Regions from separate parts of the Pantoea sp. SGAir0184 genome, predicted to be linked through region 2. Evidence: predicted binding sites of a transcription regulator. Region 2 holds the regulator's gene; each other region holds the start of a gene.
What was found. Region 2 encodes CRP, which controls carbon source genes, mostly activating them, when cyclic AMP is high. Its sites were predicted from a motif close to ATGTGANNNNNNTCACAT; they were not measured.

Region 1: ompW (outer membrane protein OmpW) is a predicted target of CRP. The motif match lies at 2,213-2,230, and genes of this name have one in related genera.
Region 3: C1N60_RS19270 (PTS mannitol transporter subunit IICBA) is a predicted target of CRP. The motif match lies at 3,687-3,704, and genes of this name have one in related genera.

The regions. Positions count from the first base shown of each region.
Region 1 covers NZ_CP028050.1:2,060,237-2,066,208, reverse strand. Annotated here, with positions in the region: gene trpB (tryptophan synthase subunit beta) at 1-128, shown strand, start outside; gene trpA (tryptophan synthase subunit alpha) at 128-931, shown strand; gene C1N60_RS09715 (BON domain-containing protein) at 1,104-1,418, shown strand; gene ompW (outer membrane protein OmpW) at 1,466-2,098, opposite strand; gene C1N60_RS09705 (YkgJ family cysteine cluster protein) at 2,344-2,760, shown strand; gene C1N60_RS09700 (YciC family protein) at 2,788-3,522, shown strand; gene C1N60_RS09695 (septation protein A) at 3,583-4,122, shown strand; gene yciA (acyl-CoA thioester hydrolase YciA) at 4,177-4,593, shown strand; gene tonB (TonB system transport protein TonB) at 4,645-5,376, opposite strand; gene C1N60_RS09680 (YciI family protein) at 5,582-5,878, shown strand; gene C1N60_RS09675 (hypothetical protein) at 5,878-5,972, shown strand, end outside.
Region 2 covers NZ_CP028050.1:314,449-320,420, reverse strand. Annotated here, with positions in the region: gene C1N60_RS01415 (hydrolase) at 1-966, shown strand, start outside; gene C1N60_RS01410 (YheU family protein) at 969-1,187, shown strand; gene C1N60_RS01405 (phosphoribulokinase) at 1,249-2,118, shown strand; gene C1N60_RS01400 (OsmC family protein) at 2,189-2,593, opposite strand; gene crp (cAMP-activated global transcriptional regulator CRP) at 2,898-3,530, shown strand; gene C1N60_RS01390 (YccS/YhfK family putative transporter) at 3,589-5,664, shown strand; gene C1N60_RS01385 (bifunctional acetylornithine/succinyldiaminopimelate transaminase) at 5,661-5,972, opposite strand, start outside.
Region 3 covers NZ_CP028050.1:4,080,929-4,086,900, reverse strand. Annotated here, with positions in the region: gene mtlR (mannitol operon repressor MtlR) at 1-192, opposite strand, end outside; gene mtlD (mannitol-1-phosphate 5-dehydrogenase) at 253-1,401, opposite strand; gene C1N60_RS19270 (PTS mannitol transporter subunit IICBA) at 1,496-3,430, opposite strand; gene C1N60_RS19265 (DUF3053 domain-containing protein) at 3,864-4,580, opposite strand; guanidine-I (ykkC/yxkD leader) riboswitch at 4,851-4,945, shown strand; gene C1N60_RS19260 (putative urea ABC transporter substrate-binding protein) at 5,009-5,972, shown strand, end outside.

The sequences.
Region 1 (5,972 bases), 1.7 Mb from region 2:
CGTATGCGCTGAAGATGATCCGCGAAAATCCGGACAAAGAACAGCTGCTGGTGGTGAACCTTTCCGGCCGCGGTGACAAAGACATCTTTACCGTTCACGATATTCTGAAAGCTAAGGGAGAGATCTGATGGAGCGTTATAATCAGCTGTTTCAACGTCTGTCCGCGAAACAGGAAGGCGCGTTTGTGCCCTTCGTCACCCTTGGCGATCCGTCGCCGGCGCTGTCGCTGAAAATTATTGATGCGCTGGTCGCGGGCGGTGCGGATGCGCTGGAGCTGGGCATTCCGTTCTCCGATCCGCTGGCCGATGGCCCGACCATTCAGGGCGCTACGCTGCGCGCCTTTGCCGCCGGCACCACCGTGGCGCAGTGTTTTGAAATGCTGGCCACCGTGCGCCAGAAATACCCCGATCTGCCGATTGGGCTGCTGATGTACGCCAACCTGGTGTTCAGCAGAGGTATCGACAACTTCTACGCGCAGTGCGCTGCGGTGGGCGTTGACTCGGTGCTGGTGGCTGACGTGCCGGTGGAAGAGTCGGCCCCATTCCGCCAGGCGGCGATGCGTCACAACATTGCGCCGATCTTTATCTGTCCGCCCAACGCGGATGACGATCTGCTGCGCGAAATCGCCTCGCACGGCCGGGGCTACACCTATCTGCTGTCACGCGCTGGCGTTACCGGTGCGGAAAATCGCGCCAGCCTGCCGCTGCACCATCTGATCGAGAAGCTGCGCGAATATCATGCTGCGCCGCCGCTGCAGGGCTTCGGCATCTCTGAGCCGGGTCAGGTGAAAGAGGCCGTTGCCGCCGGAGCCGCCGGAGCCATCTCCGGCTCGGCCATCGTAAAAATCATCGAGCGTAATCAGAACGACCCAACGGCGCTGCTTAGCGAACTGCAAACGTTCGTCAGCGATCTCAAAGCGGCTACCCGCTGAGTTGGCACGGCCCTGCACAAGCTGCAGGGCCCTTCTTACTTCCTGCCCCCTTTTTTCTCCCCTGCGACAAACTTTTTCATCGCGCCTGAGTTGCCGAAATGCGAGGCACGGCCCACACTTAAGCGTGCCGTCACGTTACGGTGCACCACCATCTATGACAGGGAGATAACCGATGAAATTGTTCAAAGTCGTTGCGGGTTTTTTAGTGGCTGCAGTGATGGCGCTCACCTTAAGTGCCTGTGCACCAACAGCAACAAAGGAAGGGACCGGCGGTTACATCGATGACACGGTCATTACCACCAAAGTGAAGGCACAGCTGCTGAATGACGAGGCGCTGAAATCGACAGAAATTAACGTTGAGACCTTCAAAGGGAAAGTACAGCTGAGCGGCTTTGTCAGCTCGCCGCAGATGGCCAACCGTGCGGTTGCGGTAACGCGTAACGTGGCGGGGGTAAAATCCGTCGTCAACAATATGCAGATTAAGTAACTAAACGGGCGACCTGCGGGTCGCCCTTTTTCTTTCTGGTGTAAAAATCAGAAACGGTAGCCCGCGCCAAAGAAGAACACCCACGGATCGATGCGGGTATTGATATTCTGCTGTTCGCCCGCCGCTTTGAATTTCACCTCGGTATCGATGTCCATGTACCACAATGACGCGTTGAGCATCCAGTCGCGGTTGATCTGATAATCCAGCCCGACCTGACCCGCCACGCCCCATGAATCTTTCACGCTCAAATCGCTCAGCTGCGCATCCTGCCCGGTCTGGTTGAACTTCGCATCGTAGAAGGTGGTGTAGTTGATCCCGACGCCAACGTAAGGGCGCAGCGCACTTTGGCTGTCGAAAAAGTAGTACTGCGCCATCAGGGTGGGCGGCAGCTGACGCACGGTAGCGAGGTTGCCGGTCGGGCCAAGTCCCACTTTGTGGCGGAACGGCGTGGCCGCCAGCAGCTCAACGCCGATATTGTCGGTCGCCATCCAGGTAAACGTCAGACCCAGCTGGGTATCATTACTGACGCTGAAGCCGCCCATACCCAGCACATTATCAGAGCCTTCGGTCGGACGAACGGTCGCGCTACCGGCGCGCACAAAAAAATCACCGGCCTGGTGAGCCAGTGCCAGTTGCGGGATCGCCAGCGCCAGCAGCAGCGCGCATTTAGCCAGTTTCATAATCACTCCTTTGCCGGAAAACAGGGTATTGAGGTTAATCGCGGCACAAGATTTACCCCTTTTTTGCCAAAAGATCATCAGCATCAATTCAAATTAATCACTTATAAAACAATGAATTGATTCAGATCAATTTTGCCTTTACAAGCGGACATAAAAATCCTGTTGCCGCCATGACACGGCGTGATTATGTTGCTATTCCCCTTTTGTGATTTTGGTTCGAAGCCTCAGGAGTGGCGGGCGATCAGATGAGCGATTTACTTAACCCCTGTATGACCTGTGGCGCCTGCTGCGCCCATTTTCGCGTTTCATTTTACTGGGCCGAAGCCGACGACGGCGGTGGCGCGGTGCCGGTTGAACTGACAGAACCCCTGAGCCTGCTGATGCGCAACATGCGCGGCACCAACGATCGTGCTCCGCGCTGCGTGGCGCTGCAGGGTGAAATTGGCGGCTGTGTTTCCTGTGGGATTTATGCGCAGCGGCCGTCACCGTGCCGGGAGTTCGCCATGTCCGGCGAAAATGGCGTGCCGAATGACGCCTGCGATCGCGCCCGGGCGCGCTATGGTTTACCCGCGCTTTTTCACCCTTCTTTACCTGAGATGACAGAAAGTTATGGGATTCCGGGTGCCAGCCTGCCTGCAGAACATGTACAATCGCCGGGTTAATTAACCCGGTTCCTTCAAGGAGTGTACATGTCTATCACGGCAAGCTCGTTATACCGTGACACAGGAAATTTTCTGCGCCATCAGCTGGTCACCATCGTGCTGATGGCGTTGCTGACCTCGTTTATTACCGTGATTGTTGGCCACGCCCTGACGCCGGGCGAGGATCAGTTATCCCTGCTCAGCCAGACCGACAGCAGCGCCTCATCGCTGTTTGAAATCGTCCAGAACATGTCACCGGATCAGCAACGCATTCTGCTGCGCGCCTCTGCCGCCGGCACTTTCGCTGCCCTGATTGGCAACACGCTGCTGCTGGGCGGCATGCTGTGCCTGCTGCCGATGGTATCCAGTGGACAGCGCGTCAGCGCGCTGCGCGCGATTGGCGCCTCTGCGCCGCTGCTGCCGAAACTGCTGGTGCAGACCTTCCTGATCACCCTGCTGGTTCAGCTGGGCTTTATGGTACTGATGGTGCCGGGTGTGATTCTGGCGATTCTGCTGTCGCTGGCGCCGGTGATGCTGGCAAGTGAAAAAATGGGCATTTTCAGTGCGATGCGCGCCAGTATGCGTCTGGCATGGAAGAACATTAAGGTGATCGCCCCGGCGATTATTTTGTGGCTGCTGGCGAAAATTGCGCTGATGTTCTTCTTCTCCTCGCTGACCGTGCTGCCTGCCAATATCGCTTCGGTGGTGCTCAACGCGCTGGGCAACCTGGTATCAGCCATTCTGATTATCTATTTGTACCGGCTGTATATGCTGTTACGTTAAGCGTTACGGCGCCCGCTGCGGCGCCGTAACTCAACGCTCCTGCCCCTGACTGGAAACGCTATGAAGCAGTTACTCGATTTTCTTCCCCTGGTAGTTTTCTTTATTTTCTACAAGCTGTACGACATTTTCGTCGCCTCCGGCGCGCTGGTGGTGGCGACCGGTATTGCGCTGGTGGTCAGCTGGGTGCTGTACCGCAAGCTGGAAAAGATGACCATTTTCACCTTTGTGCTGGTTGCGGTGTTCGGCACCCTGACCTATGTGTTCCACAACGATGAATTCATCAAATGGAAAGTCACGGTGATTTACTCGCTGTTCGCGCTGGCGCTGCTGTACAGCCAGTGGTTTATGCAGCAACCGCTGATCCAGACCATGCTTGGCAAAGAGCTGCAGCTGCCGGGTGCGGTATGGCGTCGGCTGAATATCGCCTGGGCCCTGTTCTTCCTGGCCTGCGGCCTGGCGAATATTTATGTCGCGTTTTGGTTATCCCAGGCGTTTTGGGTTAACTTTAAAGTGTTCGGTCTTACCGGCCTGACCCTGCTGTTTACGCTGTTAAGCGGCCTGTACATCTGGCGACAGATGCCGCAACAAGAACAAAAATAATCGATGCAGCCCGGTCTCCGCCGGGCTTGTCTTCACCTGCAGAAGAACTGAGCAATGGACGAAAAACATAAGTTGCCGCAAGGCGAGATGGTCTCGCGTACCCTGGCGATGCCGGCAGATACCAATGCCAACGGTGATATCTTCGGCGGCTGGCTGATGTCGCAGATGGATATGGGCGGCGCGATACTGGCTAAAGAGATTGCCAAAGGCCGCGTGGTAACGGTGCGCGTGGATGGTATGACCTTCCTCAAGCCCGTCGCCGTCGGCGATGTGGTGAGCTGCTACGCGCGCTGCATCCGCACCGGCAATAGCTCGATGACCATTAACGTGGAAGTGTGGATTAAAAAAGTGTCGTCCGAACCGATCGGCCAGACTTACTGCGCCACCGAAGCGGTGTTTGTTTATGTGGCGGTCGATAACAGCGGGAAATCCCGTCCACTGCCGGAAGGCCGAGCCAATCTGAGCGATTAAGCGTATAAAAAAGCGGCCCGGAATGGCCGCTTTTTCTTTGCCTGTCTGGCTTTACTCGATGTTCGCGCCGCCGTTAATGCGGAACACGATGTTCATCGTCAGCCCCTTGCCCGGCCGCCCTGGCTGATAGCGCCACTTCTTCATCGCCTGCTTCACTTCGCGCTCAAACATGTTGCGCGGCTCAGCGGACAAAATCTCGACATTATCGACGCGCCCATCGCTGTCCACGTCAAACTTGACCCGCACCCGCCCTTCAACGCGCAGCGCGAACGCACGCGCCGGATAGGCCGGCTTGCTGACGCTCATCGCTTTCGGTCCATCCGACACCGTCTGCGTTGGGGCCGGGTTACTCTTCGGTGCCGTAGAGGGGCGCGTTTGCGCGGCTGGCGCGTCCTGTTTAAACGGATTCTCCTGCGGCTTCACCTGCTGGCGCGGCTTCGGCTCTGCCTTTTTCTCCACCTTTGGCTTCGGTTTCGGTTTTGGCTTCGGTTTAGGTTCCGGCTTAGGGATCGGCACCGGCTCGGCTTTTGGTGGCTCTGGCGCGACTTCCGGCTCGGGTTCCGGTTCGGGCGGCGGCGGCGGGGTTACGGCTGCAGGTGCCGGTTCAGGCTGCACTTCGGGGGCTACCATGCTAATGCTGATAGGCTGAGACGCTTTAGGAACCTCAATGGTCTGATGAAATGAAGCATAAAGAATGCCGGCGATTACCGAACCGTGAAGGAGCACGGATAAAATCACGGACACAGGCGTTCGGGTTGGAAAAGGCGTAGTCAACGTCGTCATATCAGTCATGTTCATTGAGTGAAGCGCTGATTTTAAATGCAAATAGCAATCAGTTTCAATAAGCACGCTACTGAAGCCCAAAAGAAAGGCGCTTTTTAACCCTGCCTGCGTTGCAGCGCGCGCCCAGTATCTTTCGTTTGCACTCTGTTTAGCGATCACTTAACGTGTCTCGCAAATTCGGCAAGTCTAACGGGAGTATCCCATCGTGCTTTACGTCATTTATGCGGAAGATACCGCAGATTCACTGGAAAAACGTAACTCTGTGCGACCGGCACACCTGGCGCGTCTGCAGCTGCTGCAGGATGAGGGGCGTCTGATTGTCGCCGGTCCTCTGCCTGCCGTCGACAGTAATGAGCCGGGCCCGGCTGGTTTCACCGGTTCTGTGATTGTTGCCGAGTTCTCATCGCTGGAAACGGCCCAGTCATGGGCCAATGACGATCCATATATCGCCGCTGGCGTGTACGACAAAGTCACGGTTAAACCGTTTAAACGGGTGTTCTGATGCAGTGGCAGCCCCTTCTGTTGTTAGTGCTGGTGCTGCTGCTGATTGGTCGTGCGCTGTGGCTGTGGCGCCGTCAGGGCTGGCGTCAGGCGCG
Region 2 (5,972 bases):
CGCTTTACCCCGCTGCGCGGCTTCGGCAATGCGCATCTGCAAACGCTGCTGCCGCGCCTGCTGCGCCGGCGCGTCACGCTGCGCCCGCACTGGCAGCGCCTCGATCTGCCAGACGGCGACTTCGTCGATCTGGCGTGGAGCGAAGATCCGGCACAGGCACGTCACAAGCCGCGCATGGTGCTGTTCCACGGGCTGGAAGGCAGTTTCCGCAGCCCGTATGCCCATGGGCTGATGCAGGCGTGTCAGGCGCGCGGCTGGCTGGCGGTGATCATGCACTTCCGCGGCTGCAGCGGCGAGCCTAACCGTCTGCAGCGCATCTATCACTCCGGTGAAACTGAAGATGCGACCTATTTTCTGCACTGGCTGCAGCGCGAATGGGGCACGGTGCCGACTGCCGCGGTCGGCGTTTCGCTCGGCGGCAATATGCTGGCCTGTCTGCTGGGGCTGCAGGGCACGTCGGCCCCGCTGGATGCCGCGGTCGCCATTTCCGCGCCGCTGGCGCTGGAGCCGTGCAGCCAGAAGCTGGACGTGGGCTTTTCACGCTTTTATCAGCACTACCTGCTGACCCAGCTGAAGAAAAACGCCACGCGCAAACTGCGCGCCTGGCCGGGCACGCTGCCGGTCGATCTGACGCAGCTGCGCGCCTTCCGCCGGCTGCGTGAGTTTGATGATGCGATTACCGCCCGCGCCCACGGGTTTATTGATGCGCGCGACTATTATCAGCGCGCCAGCGCCATGCCATTGCTGACCGGCGTGCGCAAGCCGCTGCTGATCATCCATGCTAAAGACGATCCCTTCATGACCGATGCGGTGATCCCGCAGCCGCAGCAGTTGTCTGCCACAATTGAGTATCAGCTGACGCAGCAAGGCGGTCACGTCGGCTTCGTGGGCGGCAGCCTGCTGCGACCCAAAATGTGGCTGGAGCAGCGCGTGCCGGACTGGCTCTCAACTTATCTGGATATGTAACTGTGATTATTCCCTGGCAAGAACTCGACCCGACAACGCTGGAAAACCTGATAGAAAGTTTTGTGCTGCGTGAAGGCACCGATTATGGCGAGCAGGAGCGCAGCCTGACGCAGAAAGTGGCCGACGTGCGCCGCCAGCTTGAGCAGGGCGAAGTGGTACTGGTGTGGTCAGAATTGCATGAATCGGTCAATATTATGCCGCGGCGGGAATTTCGCGGCTGATGCGTCAGGCGGCAATTCGTGGTAACAATGCTCATCGCCGGACTTCACAGGGAGCGCTGTTATGTCAGCCAGGCATCCAGTCATAGCCGTTACCGGTTCCAGCGGCGCCGGAACCACCACCACCAGTCTCGCCTTCCGTAAAATTTTCCAGCAGCTGGATCTGCACGCGGCGGAAATAGAAGGCGACAGTTTCCATCGCTATACCCGTCCGGAAATGGACATGGCGATTCGTAAGGCGCGCGACCTCGGGCGTCACATCAGCTACTTTGGCCCGGAAGCCAACGACTTCGGCCTGCTGGAGCAGACTTTCCGCGACTATGGCCAGAGCGGACTCGGCCAGTCGCGCAAATATCTGCACACCTACGATGAAGCGGTGCCGTGGAATCAGGTGCCGGGCACGTTTACGCCCTGGCAGCCGCTGCCGGAAAACACCGATGTGCTGTTCTATGAAGGCCTGCACGGCGGCGTGGTGACGCAGCAACATAACGTGGCTGAACACGTCGATCTGCTGGTTGGCGTGGTACCGATTGTTAATCTGGAGTGGATTCAGAAACTGGTGCGCGACACCAGCGAGCGCGGCCATTCGCGCGAAGCGGTGATGGATTCGGTGGTGCGTTCGATGGAAGATTACATCAACTACATCACGCCGCAGTTTTCCCGCACGCACCTCAACTTCCAGCGCGTGCCGACCGTGGATACCTCGAACCCGTTTGCCGCGCGTGAGATTCCGTCGCTGGATGAGAGCTTTGTGGTGATCCATTTTCGCGGCCTGGAGGGCATCGCTTTTCCTTATTTACTGGCGATGATCCAGGGCTCGTTTATTTCCCACATGAATACGCTGGTGGTGCCGGGCGGCAAGATGGGACTGGCGATGGAGTTGATCATGACGCCGCTGGTGCAGCGGTTGATTGAAGGAAAACGTATTGAATAGCGCAGGCTAACGCGCCAGTTTCGCCGGGAGGAACTGAGATCGGGAGCGCAGGGCCGCGCTCCCGGCTGGATTACAGCTCCACCACTTCGTAGCTGTGCGTTATCTCGACGCCCTTGCCCAGCATGATCGCGACCGAGCAGTACTTCTCCGCGGACAGATCCACCGCGCGCGCCACCGCTTTATCGCTCAGCGCTTTGCCGCTGACAATAAAATGCAGATTGATATGCGTAAAAATGCGTGGCGCTTCTTCGCGGCGTTCCGAGGTCAGTTTGACTTCACAATCGGCGACATCGTTGCGCCCCTTTTGCAGAATCGACACCACGTCAATCGCGCTGCAGCCGCCCGCAGCCATCAACACCATCTCCATCGGGCTGGGCGCTTTATCACCGGAATTGCCGTCCATTAATACCTGATGACCGGATGAGGATTCTCCGAGAAAGGTCAGCCCTTCCACCCATTTCACTCGTGCCTGCATTATTCTTTCTCCTGAAGCGGCGGTTTTGCCGCCAGAGTACGCTTTCACCTGACAAACAGCAATGCAGACGCATCCCCCACCTGCTGAAGCGAGACAACAGGAGACAGGTTGCAAAAGCTATGCTACAAACAGTGCTGAAAATATTTTCGTCACGAAAGACGAAAGCGGGACGAATCAAAAGCATCGCTTACGAATCCACCCCCGAATAACTGTCCCTCACGGGAAACGCTGGACGATTTCACCGCCTGACAGGGAAAACTGCCCCCTGTATTTTGGGCACGATTACAACAGAGGATAATAGCGAATGGTTCTCGGCAAACCGCAAACAGACCCTACACTCGAATGGTTCCTGTCCCATTGCCATATTCACAAATATCCATCCAAAAGCACCCTCATCCATCAGGGTGAGAAAGCGGAAACGCTGTACTACATCGTGAAAGGTTCCGTCGCGGTACTGATTAAAGATGAAGAAGGCAAAGAGATGATACTCTCCTACCTCAATCAGGGGGATTTCATCGGTGAGCTCGGCCTGTTTGAAGAGGGCCAGGAGCGTAGCGCCTGGGTACGTGCGAAAACCGCCTGCGAAGTGGCTGAAATTTCCTACAAAAAATTCCGTCAGCTGATTCAGGTCAATCCGGATATTTTAATGCGCCTGTCGGCGCAGATGGCGCGTCGCCTGCAGGTAACATCTGAAAAAGTCGGCAACCTTGCCTTCCTCGATGTGACCGGCCGTATCGCGCAAACGCTGCTCAACCTGGCGAAACAGCCTGATGCCATGACCCACCCGGACGGTATGCAGATCAAAATCACCCGTCAGGAGATTGGTCAGATCGTGGGCTGCTCACGCGAAACCGTGGGTCGTATCCTGAAAATGCTGGAAGATCAGAACCTGATCTCTGCACACGGCAAAACCATCGTCGTTTACGGCACCCGCTGATTTCTTCTCACCTACGGCGTGATGGCAACATCGCGCCGTTTCTGTTTACGATGAGCTGATGTGGCGTCGAATCATCTATCATCCGGAAGTTAACTATGCGCTGCGGCAAACGCTGGTGCTGTGCCTGCCTGTGGCGCTCGGCTGGCTGTTTGGCGATCTGCAAAAAGGGCTGCTGTTCTCCCTGGTGCCGGCCTGCTGCAACATCGCCGGTCTGGATACGCCACACAAGCGGTTCTTCAAACGGCTGATTGTCGGCGGCGCACTGTTCGCCAGCGGCAGTTTTCTGATTCAGTACCTCACGGCTTACGCTGTGCCGCTGCCGCTGATTCTGCTGGTGTTGCCGCTGTTGGTGGGCGTGACCGGTGAAATCAGCCCGCTGCATGGTCGTTTGCTGCCCGGCACGCTGATCGCCGCCATCTTTACCTTAAGCCTCGTCGGCCGTATGCCGATGTGGGTCCCGCCGCTGCTGTATATCGGCGGGACGCTGTGGTACGGGCTGTTTAACTGGTTCTGGTTCTGGCTGTGGAAAGAGCAGCCGATGCGCGAGACCCTCAGCCTGCTGTACCGCGAGCTGGCCGATTACTGCGACGCCAAATACACCCTGCTGACGCAGCTGACCGATCCGGAAAAAGCGCTGCCGCCGCTACTGGCGCGCCAGCAGAAAGCGGTCGATCTGATCACCACCTGCTACCAGCAGATGCATATGCTGTCCGCCAGCCGTGATAACAGCCATAAACGCCTGACGCGCGCTTTCCAGGTCGCGCTCGATCTGCAGGAACATATCTCGGTCAGCCTGCACCAGCCGGAAGAGGTGCAAAAGCTGGTGGAGCAGAGCCACGCCGAGGCGGTGATCCGCTGGAACGCGAAAATCATTTCGGCACGGCTGCGCGTGCTGGCCGATGCCATTCTCTATCACCAGCTGCCGGAACGCTTCCACATGGAGAAGCCGCTCGGCGCGCTGGAGAAAATTGCCCGGCAGCACCCGGATAATCCGGTCGGTAATTTCTGCCTCTACCATTTCAGCCGCATCGCCCGCGTGCTGCGCACGCAGAAGCCACTGTACACCCGCGACCTGATGGCCGATCGCCAGCGCCGCCTGCCGCTGCTGCCGGCGCTGCGCAGCTACCTGTCGCTGAAATCTGCCGCGCTGCGGACGGCGGCGCGCTTCGCGGTGATGCTAATGTTCGGCAGCGCGCTGGCGCTGTTCTTCAATATTCCCAAGCCTTACTGGATTCTGATGACCATCATGTTTGTCAGCCAGAACGGCTACAGCGCCACGCGCGTGCGCATTCAGCACCGGGCGCTCGGCACCTTCGCCGGCTTGCTGATCGCCGCGGCGTCGCTGCGCTTTGCTGTTCCGGAGTCGATTGCCCTGCTGACCATGCTGGTCATCACGCTCGCCAGCTATCTGATCACGCGTAAATATTATGGCTGGTCGATGATTGGCTTTACGGTGACGGCGGTGTATTCGCTGCAGCTGCTGTCACTGAATGGCGCGCAGTTCCTGCTGCCACGCATGATGGATACGCTGATGGGCTGCCTGATTGCCTTCGCCGGTATGATCTGGCTATGGCCGCAGTGGCAGAGCGGGCTGCTGCGCAATAATGCGCACGATGCGCTGGAGGCTTATCAGGAGGCGCTGCGCCTGCTGCTCGGTCCGGAGCAGGCGCCGGAGAAGCTGGCGTATCAGCGCGTCAAGGTTAACCAGGCGCACAACGCGCTGTTTAACTCGCTCAACCAGGCGTCCACCGAACCGGGCTTTAACTTTCAGTATCTGAAAGATATGCGCCTGTGGGTGACTCACAGCCAGTTTATCGTCGAGCACATCAACGCCATGACCATTCTGGCGCGCGAGCACACCATGCTGACGCCAAAGCTGGCGGAGCGCTATTTGCAGTCCTGTGAAATCGCGCTGCAGCGCTGTCAGCAGCGGCTGGCTTACGACGGGCCGGGCAACGACAGCAATATTCTGGAAGCGCCGGAGAATCTGAATGAGGGGCCGGTGACGATTGTCGAACAGCATGTGAAGCGCATTCTGCAGCACCTCAATGTGATGCACACCATTTCTTCACTGGCGTGGAGCCAGCGCCCGCATCACGGCCGCTGGCTCAGCGTGCTGAAGCCGAAAGGTTAGTTCAGGACTTTCGCGATCGCCCGGGCAAAGCGCGCCATGCCTTCTGCGATATCGGTCGGCTCAATCACCAGCGACGGCACAAAGCGAATCACATCGCTGCCGGCGGTCAGTACCATCAGGCCTTCAGCGGCGGAAGCGTTGAGGATATCGCGCGCTTTGCTGGCGTGCTGCGCGTTGAGTACGGCACCCAGCAGCAGCCCTTTGCCCCGAATTTCACTGAAGATGTCGAACTGCTCATTGATTTTCTGCAGCGCCGAGACAAACTGCTCACGGCGCGCGTCGACACCATTCAGTACCTCGGGCGTATT
Region 3 (5,972 bases), 480 kb from region 2:
CAGCAGCGGTTCCACCGCATATTTCACCGCGTAGTCATCTTTGCGAAAGACCTGCAGCACCAGCAGATTGACTGCTTCCGCCAGCAGTTCGACAGCGGCGATCAGGAAGCTTCTCACCGAACGACCGGCGTTCAGCCGCTCAAGCACCCGGTTTTCAAAAGCCTGCTTCTCTTCCATTATTGCCTGCATCATTCAGCTACCGTCGACGGGCACGCGGCTGCCGTGCCCGAATTGACCACTAAAGGGCGCGCATTATGCCATAGCGTGGTAAGCGCTCACCACTGAGCTCACCACTTCGCTATTGGCATCAAGGCCAGAAATCTCCGCCAGCGCCGCCTGTGGGCCTTTCTGCGCGATCAGCGACGCCAGCTCCTGCGCCTGCGGATCGGCTTCGCTGCGATAGTGCATCGCGGCGGCAATGCCTTGCACCAGGCTGGCGTGCGGCAGCTGATACTCCAGCGTGCCCAGCGTCGGCTTGATCAGGCGATCGCCGGCGCTCAGCTTGCGCAGCGGCTGACGGCCCACGCGCTCGACGTCATCTTTCAGGTACGGGTTTTCGAAACGCGTCAGGATTTTCTGGATATACGCGGCATGTTTCTCCGCATCAAAACCATAACGCTTGATCAGCACCGCGCCGCTCTCCTGCATCGCGCCCTGCACCACGGCACGTACTTTCTGGTCAAGAATGGCTTCGCGAATGGTGGCGTGACCGGCCAGCTGGCCAAGATAAGCGGTAATGGCGTGGCCGGTGTTGAGGGTAAACAGCTTGCGCTCGACGAATGCCATCAGGTTATCGGTCAGCTCCATGCCAGGAATGTCCGGCAGCGCGCCTTTAAACTGGGTTTTGTCGACGATCCACTCGCTGAAGGTTTCTACGGTAACTTCCAGCGGATCGGTGCTGCCGGCTTCAGATGGCGGCACGATGCGGTCAACTGCCGAATCAACAAAGCCAACATGCTCTTCAATCCACGCATGATACTGCGGCGGCAGCGCCTTCAGTACGTGCTGCTTCAGCTGGCTGGTGCCGCGCACCATGTTTTCACAGGCGATGATATTCAGCGGACGGACATTACCGTTGTCACTGCGTTTGGCCAGACCCTGCGCCACGCTGCCCGCGATGCGCTCAAGGATCTGCGGACCAACCGCCGTGGTAACGATATCAACCTCAGCAATCAGCGTGACGATGTCGTCGCTGGTGCTGTTCACCGCGCTGACGCCGGTAACGATTTCAACCTGCGCCTGCTCGCCCACCACGTGAACCGGATACTCATGACGGGCGTTAAGGGCATCAAGCACCACCAGATTCACATCAGCAAACACCAGTTCGATACCGGCATCCGCCAGCAGCTTACCGATAAATCCACGGCCGATGTTACCTGCTCCAAAATGTAACGCTTTCATAAATTTGACCCATATCAAATGACGAAAGGGCGGGCATGTCCGCCCCGGAAAGTGGGGACGGGCTTGCCCGCCCCAGGGAAGTTAAAACCGCGAATTACGCGTTGGCAGTGCTGCCAGACAGCAGATCCAGCACGTCCTGCACGCTGGTGGTGTTCGCCAGCTTCTCGATTACGCTGTCGTCGTCGAGCGCATTGGTCAGGCTGGTGATCACCTGAATGTGTTCGTTATTGCGTGCGGCAATACCAATCACCAGTCGCGCGACTTCGTCCGGCTCATCGCCAAACTGCACGCCGGCCGGATACTGGCAGAATACCACGCCGGTTTTCAGCACGCGGTCTTTGGCTTCGACGGTGCCGTGCGGCACAGCGATGGATTCACCGAGGTAGGTTGGCGTCAGCTGCTCGCGCGCCAGCATCGCTTCAACATATTCCGGCTGCACGTAGCCGCCTTTCACCAGCTGCTCGCCGGCAAAGCGAATCGCCTGCTCTTTATTGCTGGCGCTCAGGCCGAGGAACACGTTATCAGCGCCCAGTTTGAACAGGTGCGCGCTGCCGTCGTCATAGCTGTCTGCCAGCGCGGTCTGCACCGTTTCACGGTGGGCTTCGCTGCGGTTCGCCGCCACCAGACGCTCGGTAAGGTTGGTGTACAGCGCGCTGTCGAGGAAGTTGTTCAGCGAGATGTGCTGCGCCTGTGGCGCCTGACGCATCGCACGTTCGGTCAGATCGCGGTGAGTAATCACCAGATCGACATCGCCCGGCAGCGAGTTAATCGCGCTGTTGGTCACAGAGATATTGCTCAGGCCCGCATCCTGCACCTTCTTGCGCAGCACGCCTGCGCCCATCGCGCTGGAGCCCATACCGGCATCACAGGCGACGATGATTTTGCGCACGTGGCTGACGTCAACGCTGCTGGCATCGGCTACCACCGGTGAACGGGCAACGGCCTGGCCTTTTGACTGCGCTTTCATGTCTTTCATGCGCTGGGTTGCCGCTTCGATGTCGTCTTCTTCTTTTACTTTGCTGGTTTTCAGCAGAATCGAGGAGACCACGAAGGAGACGGCGAAAGCCGCAACGATAGCCGCGATGTTAGCGAAGTAAGCGCCTTTTGGCGTCATCGCCAGCACGGCCAGAATCGAACCTGGTGAGGCCGGTGATACCAGACCGCCGTTCAGCAGCGTCAGGGTGAACACACCGGTCATACCGCCGAGGATTACTGCCAGCAGCAGGCGCGGCGCCATCAGCACGTACGGGAAGTAGATTTCGTGGATACCGCCAAGGAAGTGGATGATCGCTGCACCGCCCGCCGACTGCTTGGCGCTGCCGCGGCCGAAGATCATATAAGCAACCAGCACGCCCATACCCGGACCCGGGTTCGCTTCAATCAGGAAGAAGATCGATTTGCCCGCTTCGCTGGCCTGCTGGATACCCAGCGGCGAGAAGATACCGTGGTTGATGGCGTTATTGAGGAACAGGATTTTCGCCGGTTCAACAAAGATTGAGGTCAGCGGCAGCAGGTTGTTCTGCACCATCAGGTTTACGCCGGCGGCGAGAATGTGCGACAGACCTTCTACCAGCGGACCGATAGCGAGGAAGGCCAGCAGCGCCAGCAGCATACCGATAATACCAGCCGAGAAGTTGTTAACCAGCATCTCGAAGCCGCTTTTGATTTTGCCGTCAACCGCGCGGTCAAACGACTTGATCGCCCAGCCGCCCAGCGGACCGGCAATCATCGAGCCAAGGAACATCGGCATATCGGCACCGACGATCACGCCCATGGTGGTGATGGCACCGACCACGCCGCCGCGATCGCCACCCACCAGACGACCACCGGTGAAGCCGATGAGCAACGGCAGCAGGTAGGTAATCATCGGGCCGACCAGTTTGGCCAGCGTTTCGTTAGGAATCCATCCGGTTGGAATGAACAGTGCTGTGATGATACCCCAGGCGATAAACGCACCGATGTTTGGCATCACCATATTACTCAGAAAGCGACCAAAGCTCTGAACCTTGACCTTGACTGATGAGGACATAAACCCACCCCTTATTGAGACGCGCTGCAATAAGAGAGCGCGTTTGTTTTTGTTAAGACGTTACGGCGGGGGCCGTGGCATTACTGTATGCACGCGGACTCTAGCACTAGTTGATTACACTGCGTAGCGTCAGGAAAAAGTGTGATGCATATCACGCTAAGTTGGGGTGGGCAGGGGGATTAAAGGTGACTTTGATCACAAAAATACCCTGTAATAAAGCAACGCCGGCGAAAAAATGCGCGCAACAGCGGTAAAAATGTGACAAAAATCACCTTTCACCTGGGCCGGTTTGTTTCACAAATGTGATTGAGATCACAAACTATTTTTGGTTGAAAATGCGCCAGATCACACTCTGTGCTGACAGAAAAAGGCGATGTAAGGAAGTGACGAAAATCTGAAAAAGCGGGCAGGGGTGAACTGCCCGCTGAGCGGCTTACTGCAAACCACCCTGTACGGCATTTTGTGCCTGGGTCAGCGCCTGCGTGTTGCTGGCGAGATTGCTCATCAGCGTATTGTATTGCGTGGCCTGCTCCTGGGTCGGGAACTGAACGCCGCCGTCATTGAAGCTGACGCGTGCGCCCTGCGACTGCAGATAATCGCCGGCCTGAACTGCCGACTGGCTCAGCGCCTGCAGCTGCGGCAGCAGCGGGATCAGCGTGCTGGCTGGCTGCGTCACCACTTTGGCGTACACGCTGTCGTACACTTTCTTCAGATCGTCCGGCTGCTTCAGCGTGGCTTTGCTGCTGTCGGCCTGCATTTTGGCGCTCTGAATCTGCTGCGTCAGCACGCTCAGATTGCCGCTCGCCTGGCGCAGGCTGTCGCGGCGTGTCAGGTAATCCTGCGGCACGCGAATAGCCGCCAGCTCATCAACCACCGGGCGCATGCCCTGATCCACCGCCTGATTCACCTGCTGCGAGAAGCCATACAGGATGGCGTAATCACTGGCGTAGTTACCGAAGGTTTGCTTCTGGTTTTCGCTCAGGCTGGGCAGATGTTCACCGCTGCGCATCACGGTGTTTTGCAGAAAATCAGTAAAGGCTTTGCGCTGATCGCCCTCTTTATCGCCGCAGGCGGTAAGCTGCAGCACAAGTAGCACGCCGGTCAGCAGCATGCCGCTACGCATCCAGATGCGGGAAATTCCTGACGCCATAATTCAACTCCTGTTGTGACGATGGCTAAATTCGATTCGCTGGGAAAGGTCCTAAAGAATAGTGCAATGGCCCCGGCTGTACAACGGCTGGTCTGCAGTGCTTCACGCTGGTGCGTGCCTGCTGCACAACTGTGCAGCGCAGCCTGCCTGCGAGCGCAGCGCTGTGCAATAACGCATGTAATTCAGGCTGATAGCAACCTGGCATTGATATTGCCTGCTTTCTGGCAGATGCAGGAGCGATCGCGGGCAACCGACGTCGCCACACAATTTGCAATGGGTCACTAGGGTTCCGATCGCGAGATGCTGGTCCGAGAGTGACCGACCGTCCTCTGACGGTTACACGGCGGGAAAAAAGCCCGGGAGGAAAGCGAGAACGTTGCTCGCCGCCTCCTGCCTGATTTTAGTCCGTTAACGCCAGAGGAATCATCATGATTAAAGCCTGTCTGAGCCTGCTGCTGATTTGCAGTGTCGCCCTGTTCAGCGTTCCGTCGCTGGCCGCCGCTAAACCTTCCTTTAAGCTTTGCTGGTCCATCTACGCTGGCTGGATGCCGTGGGATTACGCCCAGCAAAGCGGCATCGTGAAAAAGTGGGCCGATAAGTACGGCATCGATATTCAGTTTGTGCAGGTTAACGACTATATCGAGTCGGTTAATCAGTACACCGCAGGTGGCTTTGACGGCTGCACCATGACCAATATGGATGCGCTGACCATTCCGGCGACCGGCGGCGTCGACAGCACTGCGCTGATTGTCGGCGACTACTCCAACGGTAACGACGGCATTCTGCTTAAAGGCGCGGACAGCGTCAGCGCGCTGAAAGGCAAACCCATCAACCTCGTCGAACTGTCGGTCTCACACTATCTGCTGGCGCGCGCGCTGGAGAAATCCGGCATGAGCGAGAAAGACGTCAGGGTGGTTAACACCGCCGATGCCGATCTGGTGGCGGCGTTTGGCACTGCTGACGTTAATGCCATCGTCACGTGGAATCCGCTGCTGGCGGAAGCAGAGAAGCAGCCGGACAGCCATCTGGTGTTCTCCTCGGCGCAGATCCCGGGCGAAATCCTCGACCTGCTGGTGGTCAACACCGCCACGCTCAACAAATATCCTCAGCTCGGCAAAGCGCTGACCGGCGCCTGGTACGAGACGCTGCACAGCATGGCCGGACAGAGCGACAGTGCCAAAGCGGCGCGCACGCAGATGGCGCAAGCATCCGGGACCGATCTGGCCGGTTTTGATCAGCAGCTTGCCGCGACACACCTGTTCAGCGATGCCAAAACCACGCTGGATTTTGTCGACAGCCCGCAGCTGAAAGCCACGATGCAACTGGTGGCCGAATTCTCCTTTAAACACGGCCTGCTGGGCGAAGGCGCGCCGGGGGCCGATGCGGTAGGGG